Regions from separate parts of the Pseudomonas cannabina genome, predicted to be linked through region 1. Evidence: riboswitches for the same ligand, from Rfam matches in the RefSeq annotation. Region 1 holds a riboswitch; the other holds the start of a gene.
What was found. A riboswitch is a leader RNA that binds a small molecule or an ion and turns the genes downstream of it on or off. The one in region 1 is predicted to bind cobalamin.
Positions count from the first base shown of each region.

Region 1 (6,221 bases):
ACAGATCGCCTGAATCACCGGCACATTGCGCCGAAACGGCCGCAAATGCGGCGCTTCCGGGCTCGACTGGGCGAAACCGGTGGTGTTGAGGATCAGCTCGGCATCGGCTTCATCCAGCCAGTTTTCCACCTGAACAAAGCAGGCGGGCTCCTTGAGACTGGCGACTGCGATGGGCAGCGGGTTGATGCCCTGCGCCTGTAAGCGAGTACAGAATTCGTCGATGAAACCGGTGTTGGCGGCCTGCAGGTGCGAGCGATAGAACAGCAGCGCGACCACCGGCTGTTCCGCGTGCCAGTCGGCCTGCCAATCCGGCAAGCTGGCCGTGGCTCGTTGCGGGTGATAAACCGCGGTGCGCGGCAACGGCCGGGGTTCGGCCCACGGATAATCACGGCCCAGCCACTGACTGGCCATGCAGCGATACAAATCCAGTGCGTTCTGCAAACCGCCCTGACGCAGGAATTGCCAGAGCCGGTCGCGCTCGGTGGCCGGCACAGTGCTCAGGTCACTCAGCTCCGGGTCCGGGCGGTCATCACCCGGCACCAGAATGACCTGTACGCCACGCGCGGCCAGCTCCATCAAGCGCTCGACGCCGTAGCGCCAGTAGCCAATGCCGCCGTGCAGGGAAATCAGAATGACTTTGGCATGGCGCAGCACCTCATCGACATACAGATCGACCGAGGCGTGATTCTGCACCTGCATCGGGTTGGCCAGACGCAGGCTGGGGTAATCCTCGGGCAGCTGCTGAGCAGCTTCGGCCAGCAGCGCCAGGCTCGAATCGCCACTGCAGAGAATCACCAGCTCGGCGGGCGTCTGTCCCAGGTCGGCGATGTTATCGTCCGGTACAAAACCGCCGGGCTGGGTTCTCAGTAAATGCATGGGTCAGCCGGCAATCGCAGCGTTGAGCTGAGTTTGCAGTGCCACGGCGTCCAACTCCTGGCCAATCAGCACCAGATGCGTGGCACGCACTTCATCGGCACGCCAGGCGCGGTCAAAATGCTTGTCGAAACGCGTGCCCACGCCTTGAATCAGCAGGCGCATCGGTTTGCCCGGAATCGCAGCAAAGCCTTTCACGCGCAGAATGCCGTGTTGCACGACTAATTGATTCAGCGCATCGAGCAGCACTTTTTCATCGGCCTGAGGCAGTGTCAGGGAAATCGAATCGAACGCGTCGTGATCATGGTCATCAGCATCGTCGCCTTCATGATGATCGTGATGAGTCTTGCGGGCGTCGATGTGCAGCTCGGATTCGGCACCAACGCCCAGCAGGACGCTGATCGGCAAGCGGCCGCTGCTGGCTTCGACCACTTTGACGGCTGGCGGCAACTCTTCGGCCACTTCGGCACGCACTGCGGCCAGCCCCTCAGCGTCGATCATGTCGGCTTTGTTGAGGATCACCAGATCGGCGCTGGCCAGTTGATCGGCAAACAGCTCGTGCAGCGGCGATTCATGGTCCAGATTAGGGTCCAGTTTGCGCTGTGCATCGACCTGATCCGGGAACGCAGCGAAAGTACCGGCCAATACGGCCGGGCTGTCGACCACGGTGATGACGGCGTCGACGGTGCAGGCGTTGCGGATTTCCGGCCACTGGAAGGCTTGCACCAGCGGCTTGGGCAGGGCCAGCCCCGAGGTTTCGATCAGGATGTGGTCCAGATCGCCACGACGGGCGACCAGTTCACGCATCACCGGAAAGAACTCTTCCTGTACGGTGCAGCACAGGCAGCCGTTGGCCAGTTCGTACACGCGGCCGCTGGCTTCTTCTTCGGTGCAGCCGATGGTGCATTGCTTGAGGATTTCACCGTCGATGCCCAACTCGCCGAATTCGTTGACGATCACCGCGATGCGCCGCCCTTCGGCGTTGTCGAGCATGTGCCGCAGCAGCGTGGTCTTGCCCGAGCCGAGAAAGCCGGTGACGATGGTAACGGGAAGCTTGGCCAGTGTTTTCATCAGGTGCCCTTTGGCAATGCGGCGGGCAAACAGGACGGGAACCGCGTGCAGGCACAGGGTTCGGATCGCCACCGGATCACCCCGCCCGGTTGTAGTGGGAATTCGCAGGCTTTTCAGTCAGCCCGGTTCGAGGCAGGTCTCCTGGCTCACGGCAGCGTGTGGCGGGCGTTGAACACCTCGCCGACACACATTCATCGCGCCTTCCCGCCGCAGCAGTGGCTGTGCAATGAACATGACCGTTTACAGTTGCGGGGGCAGCTGCGGCATGTACCGCATTCCCGTCTTAGCTCCATATGTAACGTTTTACGAATGGAGAACCTCGAGCCGGCAAGGCTACGCAGTGACCGCAGACAGGTCAATCGTTCAGATTGACGATGCCCAGTCGCCCATGCTCTCCTGTGCGCCTGATTTCGGGTGCCCCTCACGGGGTGAAACGGGAAACCGGTGCGCTCAAGCTTTGAGCAAGTCCGGTGCTGCCCCCGCAACGGTAAGCGAGAGAAGGTCTGATCCACTGTGCCACGGCATGGGAAGGTGACCTTGCAGGCCTGAACACACCACTGTTCAAGCCCCTCGCGAGCCCGGAGACCGGCCCGATATTTTTTCAATGACACACCCGCGGTGGGCGGGCGCAGTCGAAACCTCTGACGTTCGTCAGTGGGTTCGCGTGCGCATGGCCCACTTGCCACTACTCAAGAGGGAACGCCATGTCCACCATCAGCAGCAGCCAGACGGCCGTCACCAGCGCCACCCAGACCCAACGACTGACCGCCGCGATCAGCGCCGCCGTGCTGGGTGCGTGTCTGGTCTATTTCGCCGGGTTCTCGCACATTGCCGCCGTGCACAATGCGGCACACGACACCCGTCACAGCGCCGCATTCCCTTGCCATTGAGGACAATACAATGTTCAAGCGAATCGCCCAGACAGCCGGTTTCACCGGCCTGCTTGCAGCCCTGCTGCTGACACTGCTGCAAAGCCTGTGGGTCGTCCCGCTGATCCAGCAGGCTGAAACCTATGAAAATGCTTCAGCCGAACAGTTGCACGAGCATGCCGAGGGTGCCGTGGCTGAACACAGCCATGCGCATGACGAAGCGGCTTGGGAGCCCGAAGACGGCTGGCAGCGCGTGCTGTCCACCACCGGTGGCAATCTGGTGGTCGCCGTCGGTTTTGCGCTGATGCTGGCCGGGCTTTACACCCTGCGCTCACCGGACCGCACTGCGCAGGGCGCGTGGTGGGGACTGGCCGGTTTTGCCGTGTTCGTGCTGGCACCGACCCTGGGTCTGCCGCCAGAACTGCCGGGTACCGCTGCTGCGGAGTTGAGTCAGCGTCAGGCATGGTGGATCGGCACTGCCGCATCTACAGCGGTCGGGCTGGCCTTGCTGGTGTTTGGTCAGAACCGCCTGCTGAAAGCACTGGGGCTGGCGATTATGGTCGTGCCACACGTGATTGGCGCGCCGCAACCGCTGGTTCATGAAAGCCTTGCACCTGAGTCGCTGGAATCGCAGTTCATGGTCGCTTCGCTGCTGACCAACGCACTGTTCTGGGTTGCGATGGGCCTGATCAGCGCCTGGCTGTTCCGCAGAGGCGATGCTCAGTTGAACACTGCACACGCACATGATGCCGACCAGCATCAGGCCTGATCCACCGGCCGTTCAACCCGGCGCGCCGCTGGTGGTCGGGCTGGGCTGTCGGCGCGGCTGTTCGGCGGCGACCTTACGCGAGTTGATCGAGAACAATCTTCACGCGATTGATCTGGAGATCGACAGCATCAGCGCGCTGGCATCGATCGACTTGAAGGATCAGGAGCCGGGCCTCATCGAACTGGCCGCGCAACTGTCAGTACCGCTGGTGTTTTTCAACGCAGCGCAACTGGTGGCGTGGGAGCTGCATCTGACGCACCGCTCCGCTCAGGTCTTTCAGACGACGGGTTGTCATGGTGTTGCCGAAGGTTCGGCACTGGCACTGGCCGCGCAATTGGGCGATGGCACGGCGCGACTGGTGATCGAACGGCAAAAAAGCGCGCAGGTGACATTTGCCTTGGCAACCTGCCCGGTTACAGGCGGATAATTGCAGCCCTCGCGCATTCATTTCCGGAGAATTCTTTGACCGTCTATTTCATCGGCGCAGGCCCCGGCGATCCCGAATTGATCACCGTCAAGGGCCAGCGTCTGATCCGCAGCTGTCCGGTGATCATTTATGCCGGCTCACTGGTGCCACTGGCCGTGCTGGAAGGCAATCAGGCGATCCAGGTGACCAACAGTGCCGAACTGCATCTGGAGCAGATCATTGACTTGATCAAGGCGGCAGATGCGCAGGGTCAGGACGTCGCTCGGGTACATTCAGGCGACCCGAGCCTGTATGGTGCCATCGGCGAGCAGATTCGTCATTTGCGTGAACTGAACATACCTTACGAAATCATTCCGGGAGTGACGGCGACTGCCGCCTGTGCTGCGTTACTGGGCGTTGAACTGACGCTGCCGGACGTTTCCCAGAGCGTGATTCTGACCCGCTATGCCGGCAAGACGTCGATGCCGAGTGGTGAGGAGCTGGCTAGTCTGGCCAGCCATAAGGCGACCATGGCGATTCATCTGGGCGTGAATAACCTGCACAGAATTGTCGAGGAGTTGACCCCGCATTACGGCGCCGACTGCCCGATTGCGGTGGTGCATCGTGCCAGCTGGCCGGATCAGGACTGGGTCATCGGTACGCTGGAAGATATCGGGGAAAAAGTGCAGGCCAAAGGTTTCCGACGCACCGCACTGATCCTCGTCGGCCGCGTGCTGGCCGCCGACACGTTCAGTGAGTCCTCGCTGTATCGGGCCGGGCATGCACACCTGTTCAGACCAATTCAGTAAGCGCCTCCACGCGCATGATTATCGTCGCTACGCTCCGTGTGGCGATGCATTTCTGGACGCACTGCGTCCGATCGTGTCATGCCTTCCCCTCAGTCACTGCACATAAAAGAAAGCGCGTTTTTATCGCGCTGGCACTGACGACGCAGATTGCGACGTAAGTGACGGCTGAGTCCTGACGCTGATCCGGGAGAAACTCGGCGTGGATGCCGAGTTAGCCGCATTCGGGCCATGGATGGCCCGTTGCGGCGGGCCCCGGATCAGTGTCAGGACGAAGGAACCCGACGAAGTCGGGCCGGAAACGGAGCCAAGGGGTTTGGTTACTTTGGCCCCATCAAAGTAACTCGCCGAGGGGTGAAAAGGTGCCTTGAGTCGTAAACAACCATCACTGACGTCGCAGAACTGCTTTATGGCAGAGCGTGGGAACGAGAGGCAATGCGCTGTTTTTCGGGACTGTACCGGCCTCTTCGCGGACAAGTCCGCTCCCACAGGTGCTCAGCACCATTGGTTACTTTGATCCTTCAAAGTCACTCGCCGAGGGGCGAGAAGGTGCCTTGAGTCGTAAACAACCATCACTGACCTCGCAGAACTGCTTTATGGCAGAGCGTGGGAACGAGAGGCAATGCGCTGGTTTCGGGACTGTACCGGCCTCTTCGCGGACAAGTCCGCTCCCACAGGTGCTCAGTACCATTGGTTACTTTGATCCTTCAAAGTCACTCGCCGAGGGGCGAAAAGGTGCCTTGAGTCGTAAACAACCATCACTGACGTCGCAGAACTGCTTTATGGCAGAGCGTGGGAACGAGAGGCAATGCGCTGTTTTTCGGGACTGTACCGGCCTCTTCGCGGACAAGTCCGCTCCCACAGGTGCTCAGCACCATTGGTTACTTTGATCCTTCAAAGTCACTCGCCAAGGGGCGAAAAGGTGCCTTGAGTCGTGAACATATCCGACTGACATCGCAGAACCGCTATGTGAGGCGGAGCGTCACGACATGAATACCGACGCGTTAGCACGACAGTGAACATTCAACTCACTCACCGCATCAAGCAGCCACCTCATACAGCTTCGGCGCTATCACTTCGCCGGTCTCCAGGCTTTTGCGCAGGATGTCAGCCTGCAAGGCAGCGGCTTTCATGGCGTTTTCCTTGATGTGGCCGTAACCACGGATCTTTTCAGGCAGACGCGCCAGGCTCAGGGCTGTGTGGAGGTTTTGTGCCTGAAGATGTTGCAGGATTAGTTCGATATCGCTGACGTAGCGGTCGATCAATTCCCTCTCCTGCCTGCGCTCCAGGCTGCGGCCAAACGGATCAAGCGCCGTGCCACGCAGGAATTTGAATTTTGCCAGAACATCGAACGCACGCAGCATCCACGGCCCGAAGCTGCGTTTGCGCGGCTGGCCGTTATGTGGGTCGCGCTTGGCCAGCCAGGA
Region 1 covers NZ_FNKU01000001.1:1,482,859-1,489,079, reverse strand. The annotation lists gene cobN (cobaltochelatase subunit CobN) at 1-876, opposite strand, end outside; gene cobW (cobalamin biosynthesis protein CobW) at 880-1,944, opposite strand; cobalamin riboswitch at 2,059-2,281, opposite strand; cobalamin riboswitch at 2,340-2,552, shown strand; gene BLT55_RS07050 (CbtB domain-containing protein) at 2,649-2,834, shown strand; gene BLT55_RS07045 (CbtA family protein) at 2,845-3,582, shown strand; gene BLT55_RS07040 (cobalamin biosynthesis protein) at 3,560-4,009, shown strand; gene cobM (precorrin-4 C(11)-methyltransferase) at 4,045-4,797, shown strand; gene BLT55_RS07025 (indolepyruvate ferredoxin oxidoreductase family protein) at 5,835-6,221, opposite strand, start outside.

Region 2 (6,221 bases), 1.5 Mb from region 1:
CAGCCTCGATGACGCCTACTGGAGCAGGACCTTCATCGAGGCCAAACGGCCTTTGGCGATGGTGCCGGGCACAGTCGCTGTAAAATCTACACCGGTTGCCACGCAGACAACGGCGATGACATCGACTACAGTCAAGACCGCGCTAAAGCAGCGTAAATAACCCAATAGAACGCGCAGACCAAGACCTTCGGGTCTTTCTGCGTTTTTGAGCTTCTCGGCAGCGTAAGCCGCATCCAGATCAGGTTGTTGTGGTTATGTCGATTGCGTTACGCCTGATGGTCATCTCTGTTGTCGCACTGTTGGGTGCTTGTGCCAGCGCGCCGCCACCGCCCCATGCGCCCCGGATCGTTCAGCGTCCGGTGGTAACCGCTCCCCCGCAGATTCTCTCGCCGGCTGCCGAAGACGTACTTTTCCGTGCGCTGGGCCTGGTCGGCACGCCTTACCGCTGGGGCGGCAACACGCCTGACTCGGGTTTTGATTGCAGCGGTCTTATAGGTTACGTCTATCGTGATGCGGCGGGCATTTCCCTGCCCCGTTCTACCCGCGAAATGATCGTGATGGGCGCACCGAATATTCGTCGTGAGCAGTTGCAGTCAGGTGATCTGGTGTTCTTCGCCACCTCGGGTGGTTCGCAGGTGTCTCACGCGGGAATCTATGTCGGCGAAGGCCGCTTTGTGCATGCGCCGGCCACCGGTGGCACGGTCAAGCTCGACAGCCTCGACAAGCCTTACTGGCAGCGCGCCTACCTCAACGCCAAGCGCGTGATCCAGCCTGCGAGCCTGGCGCAGATTCGGCCTTAGCGCCCCCGCTGACCAGCTTGGTCCTGCTCAAGATCGGACGCGGAGCGTCCAGTACGGCATGCCGACGCAGAGCGTCGCACGATAGTTGAAAGAAAGCGCTTTTTTATCGCAATGGCACTGACGACGCAGAGTGCGACGTAAGTGACGGCTGAGCCCTGACACTGATCCGGGGGATGCGAGGCAGGACGCCGAGCAAGCTGCACCGGGCCAAGGATGGCCCATTGCAGCTGCCCCCGGATCAGTGTCAGGGCGAAGGAACCCGACGAAGTCGGGCCGGAAACGGAGCAAGGGGTTTTGCCTACTTTGGCCCCATCAAAGTAGGTCGCCGAGGGGCGAAAAGGTGACTTGAGCCGTAAGCAAACAGCACTGATATCGCAGAACCGCTGTGTGACGCACACTCAAGGTCGGACGCAGAGCGTCCAGAACGGCATGCCTACGCAGAGCGCAGGCACGATAATCAAGACTTGTGTGACCGAAGAGCGCTGAGGCGTTATTGCGCAGCCTTGGCCGATGTCACGCGCCAGATCTTGTTGCCGACGTCATCCGCCACCAGCAAGCCGCCATGCTGATCGTTGACCACACCGACCGGGCGGCCCATGGTTTTTTCGTCTTTGTTGAGAAAGCCGGTCAGCACGTCGACGGGCGCACCGTTGGGTTTGCCACCGCTGAACGGGATGAACACCACTTTATAGCCGCTGTGCGGTTTGCGGTTCCATGAGCCGTGCTGGCCGACGAACAGACCTTCGTTGAACAGCGCGGCCAATGTTTTGCCATCCGCGAACACCAGGCCCAGTGAGGCCGTGTGCGGGCCGACGGCATAATCCGGGGCGATTGCCTTGGCGACCAGTTCCGGGTTTTGCGGTGTCACACGCTGGTCGACATGCTGGCCGTAATAGCTGTAAGGCCAGCCATAGAAAGCGCCATCCTGCACCGACGTTACGTAGTCAGGCACCAGATCGCTACCGATCTCGTCGCGTTCGTTGACGGCCGTCCACAGCTTGCCGGTTTTTGGCTCCCAATCCATGCCGTTGGGGTTGCGCAGGCCCGACGCGAAGATGCGGTGCTTGCCGGTGGCGGCGTCCACTTCCCAGATCGCTGCGCGACCTTCTTCCTTGTCCATGCCGTTCTCGGCCACGTTGCTGTTCGAGCCGACGGTCACGTACAGCTTGCTGCCGTCCTTGCTGGCGATGACGTTCTTGGTCCAGTGGTGATTGAGCGTGCCGCCCGGCAGGTCGACCACTTTGGTGGGCTGTGCGCTGATCGACGTCTGGCCCGCTTCATACGGGAAGCTGATCAGGCGGTCGGTATCAGCGACATACAGCTTGTTGCCCACCAGGGTCATGCCGAACGGCGAATTGAGGTTCTGCAGGAACACGGTGCGGGTTTCCGCGACGCCGTCCTTGTCGACATCGCGCAGCAACGTAATGCGGTTGGCGCTTGGTACGCCAGCGCCCGCTCGGCCCATGACTTTTTCCATGACCCAGCCGCGAATGCCCTTGGAGTCATCCGGCTTGGCGGGCGAGTTGGTTTCCGCCACCAGCACATCGCCGTTGGGCAGCACGTACAGCCAGCGCGGATGGTCCAGGCCTTCAGCGAAGGCAGCCACTTGGGTGCCAGGTGCGGCCACCGGTCTGGCGCCTTTTTCCCAGCCGATGGCAGGCGCGATATTGACGGTCGGGATCAACGTCTTGTTGGGCTCCGGCAGGTGGGGCGAGGGGCCTGTTCCGTCCGAGACTTGCAGTCTGGACGACTCGCCACAGGCTGCAAGGCCGCCGGCAACCAGAAGCAGCACTGCGTAGTGGGGTCTGAGTTTGAACATGTTGGATCTCCATAAACAAAGGCGTAGTCCTGTAACTGATAGAGGCGTGCTGATCCGCCGAGGTTCAATCGCGTTCCATAACGCCTGCGCTGTCGATTGACGCTCCCGGCCCAACCCTCTACCCTTCGCGGCTTGTTTCAGGTGCTCTGCAATCCTCGATTGGCAGAGTGAAACAGGGAAGCCGGTGTGGATCGACCGATCCGATCCCGGCGCTGCCCCCGCAACGGTAAATGAGTCAAGGCTGTGCATCGTGCCACTGTGTTTCGACACGGGAAGGCGCACAGCCGGGGTAACCCGCTCATGAGCCCGGAGACCGGCCTGAATCAGTCAATGGCATCACAGAGGGTGATGTTCTGTGCAGGCCGTTGCCGTGCTGTCCAGTGCTGTCCTTCCGTGTGCTTTCGCCTGCCCCGAGCGGAGAGCCGACATGAACGAATCCCCCGAACGCGACGAACGTCATCTGGCGCGCATGCAGCGCAAAAAGGCCGTGATGGACGAGCGCATTGCCAGTTCGCCCAACGAGTGCGGCCTGCTGCTGGTCTTGACCGGCAACGGCAAAGGCAAGAGCAGCTCCGCTTTCGGCATGCTCGCCAGGGCCATGGGTCACGACATGCAGTGCGGTGTGGTGCAGTTCATCAAAGGCCGCAACAGCACCGGGGAAGAAATGTTCTTTCGGCGCTTCCCCGAGCAAGTGCGTTATCACGTGATGGGCGAGGGCTTCACCTGGGAGACCCAGGACCGCCAGCGCGACATCGCCGCCGCCGAAGCCGCCTGGACCGTGTCGCAGGAAATGCTCCGCGACCCGAGCATCGGTCTGGTGGTGCTCGACGAATTGAACATCGCCCTCAAGCATGGCTACCTCGACCTGGAACAGGTGTTGACCGACTTGCAGGCACGTCCGCCGATGCAACACGTGTTGGTCACCGGCCGTGGTGCCAAGCCTGAACTGATCGACCTGGCCGACACTGTTTCAGAGATCGGCGTGGTCAAGCATGCGTTCCAGTCCGGTATCCGCGCGCAAAAAGGTATCGAGCTGTGAGTCATTCGTCATGAGAGCACTGCAATGAGAGCCCGCCAATGAGAGCCCCGCGCCACTGTCCGGCGGTATTGATCGCCGCGCCAGCCTCCGGGCAAGGCAAAACCACGGTGACTGCCGCACTGGCACGCCTGCATCGCAATCAGGGCCGCAAGGTTCGGGTGTTCAAGTGCGGGCCGGATTTTCTCGATCCGATGATTCTCGAGCGGGCCAGCGGCGCGCCGGTTTACCAACTGGACATGTGGATGGTTGGCGCTGATGAAAGTCGGCGCCTGCTTTGGGAAGCGGCCGACGAAGCGGATCTGATCCTGATCGAAGGCGTCATGGGCCTGTTCGACGGCACACCGTCCAGTGCCGATCTCGCGCGGCACTTCGGCGTGCCGGTGCTCGGCGTGATCGACGGCACGGCCATGGCGCAAACCTTTGGCGCTTTGGCGCTGGGGCTGGCGCGCTATCAGCCGGACTTGCCGTTCGCCGGGGTCCTGGCCAACCGCGTCGGCACGGTACGCCACGCGCAACTGCTGGAAAACAGCCTGACCGAGGGCCTGCGCTGGTACGGCGCGTTGTCACGGGAAGTCGGTTTCGAGTTGCCCAGCCGCCATCTCGGGCTGGTACAGGCCAGCGAGCTGAATGACCTCGACCTGCGTCTGGACATGGCTGCCGCGGCGCTGACCAGCACCTGTGAAGTGACATTGCCGCCTGCCGTGACGTTCACGGCACCCGACCCGGTTCAGGTCGAGCCGCTGCTCCGTGGCGTGCGCATTGCCGTAGCGCGTGACGAAGCCTTCGCTTTTCTCTATGGCGCGAGCCTCGAGCTGTTGCGCAACATGGGGGCCGAGCTGAGCTTTTTCTCGCCGATCCATGACAGCGAGCTTCCTGAAGCCGACAGCCTGTACCTGCCGGGCGGCTACCCGGAGCTGCATCACGTCGCGCTGGCGGCCAACCTGACGATGCAGGCCTCGATCAGGGCGCACCATATCGCCAGCAAACCGATCCTCGCCGAGTGCGGCGGCATGCTTTACCTGCTCAATGCCCTGACCGACGTGGACGGCGTACGCGCCGAGCTGGTCGGGTTGCTGGCCGGTGAAGCGGTGATGCAGAAGCGTCTGGCAGCGCTGGCGCTGCAAGCGGTCGAACTGCCCGAAGGCACGCTGCACGGGCACACCTATCACCATTCGCTGACCAGCACCGAGCTGCAACCGATTGCCCGTGGCGTCAGCCCCAATGGCGGGCGCGGCGCGGAGGCGGTGTATCGCCTCGGACGCCTGACCGCTTCCTACGTGCATTTCTATTTCCCGTCCTGCCCGCAGGCGATCGCGGCGCTGTTCAAACCATGACCGAGCCAGCGTTCAGCCCTGAAGAGCGGGCAGCAGTGTACCGAGCCATTGCCGAGCGCCGCGACATGCGGCACTTCATCGGCGGTACGGTGGCGCCCGAGCTGCTGGCCCGTTTGCTGGAAGCCGCGCATCAAGCGCCCAGCGTTGGCCTGATGCAGCCGTGGCGGTTCATCCGCATCAGCGATCCTGTGTTGCGCCGCAAGATGCAGGCGCAGGTAGAAGAAGAGCGCATTCGCACCGCCGAAGCGCTGGGCGAGCGTACTGACGAGTTCATGAAGCTGAAAGTCGAAGGCATCAATGACTGCGCGCAAGTGCTGGTCGCCGCGCTGATGGAAGGGCGAGAGCAGCACATCTTCGGCCGTCGCACCTTGCCGGAAATGGACATGGCCTCGCTGTCCTGCGCGATCCAGAACCTGTGGCTGGCCTCGCGTGCCGAAGGGCTGGGCATGGGCTGGGTATCGCTGTTCGACCCTGAAGCGCTGGCTGGATTGCTGGGCATGCCCGACGGCGCCAAGCCGCTGGCGATCATTTGCCTGGGGCCGGTCAAGGAGTTTTACCCGGCGCCCATGTTGGTCATGGAAGGCTGGGCGCAAGCGCGTCCGCTGCATGAACTGCTGTACGAGAATCAATGGGGAGTCAGTCAATGAGTGTGGCGCTGTTGAGCGTCGCCGGGGTAGCGCTGGATGCGTTGCTCGGTGAGCCGAAACGCTTCCATCCGCTGGTGGGGTTTGGCGGGTTTGCCAGCCGTGTCGAACAACGTTTCAACAGTGGCGGCCGTGGCTGGCGCAGTCATGGCGTGACGGCGTGGTTCATTACCGTGGTGCCGTTGACGCTGCTGGCCACGTTGCTCAGCTGGTTGCCTTATATCGGCTGGCTGTTCGAGATTCTGGCGCTTTACTGTGCGTTGGGCATGCGCAGCCTGGGTGAACACGTCCAGCCAGTAGCGCAGGCGTTGCGCAGCGATGATCTGGTCGAAGCGCGGCAGCGGGTCGGTTATCTGGTCAGCCGCCAGACCAGCGAACTGGACGCCACCGAGGTCGCCCGCGCCGCCACCGAGTCGGTGCTGGAGAACGGCAGCGACGCGGTGTTCGCTGCGCTGTTCTGGTTTGTCGTGGCCGGTGCGCCCGGCGTGGTGCTGTATCGGCTGAGCAACACGCTGGACGCCATGTGGGGCTATCGCAACGAGCGTTTCGAGCGTTTCGGCTGGGCCGCGGCAAAAATCGATGACC
Region 2 covers NZ_FNKU01000001.1:3,008,713-3,014,933, reverse strand. The annotation lists partial or broken gene BLT55_RS14185 (C40 family peptidase) at 1-160, shown strand, start outside; gene BLT55_RS14180 (C40 family peptidase) at 255-800, shown strand; gene BLT55_RS14170 (PQQ-dependent sugar dehydrogenase) at 1,291-2,619, opposite strand; cobalamin riboswitch at 2,742-2,955, shown strand; gene cobO (cob(I)yrinic acid a,c-diamide adenosyltransferase) at 3,047-3,658, shown strand; gene BLT55_RS14160 (cobyrinic acid a,c-diamide synthase CobB) at 3,697-4,992, shown strand; gene bluB (5,6-dimethylbenzimidazole synthase) at 4,989-5,639, shown strand; gene cbiB (adenosylcobinamide-phosphate synthase CbiB) at 5,636-6,221, shown strand, end outside.
Region 2: another riboswitch for cobalamin. It lies ahead of cobO (cob(I)yrinic acid a,c-diamide adenosyltransferase); the one in region 1 lies ahead of BLT55_RS07050 (CbtB domain-containing protein).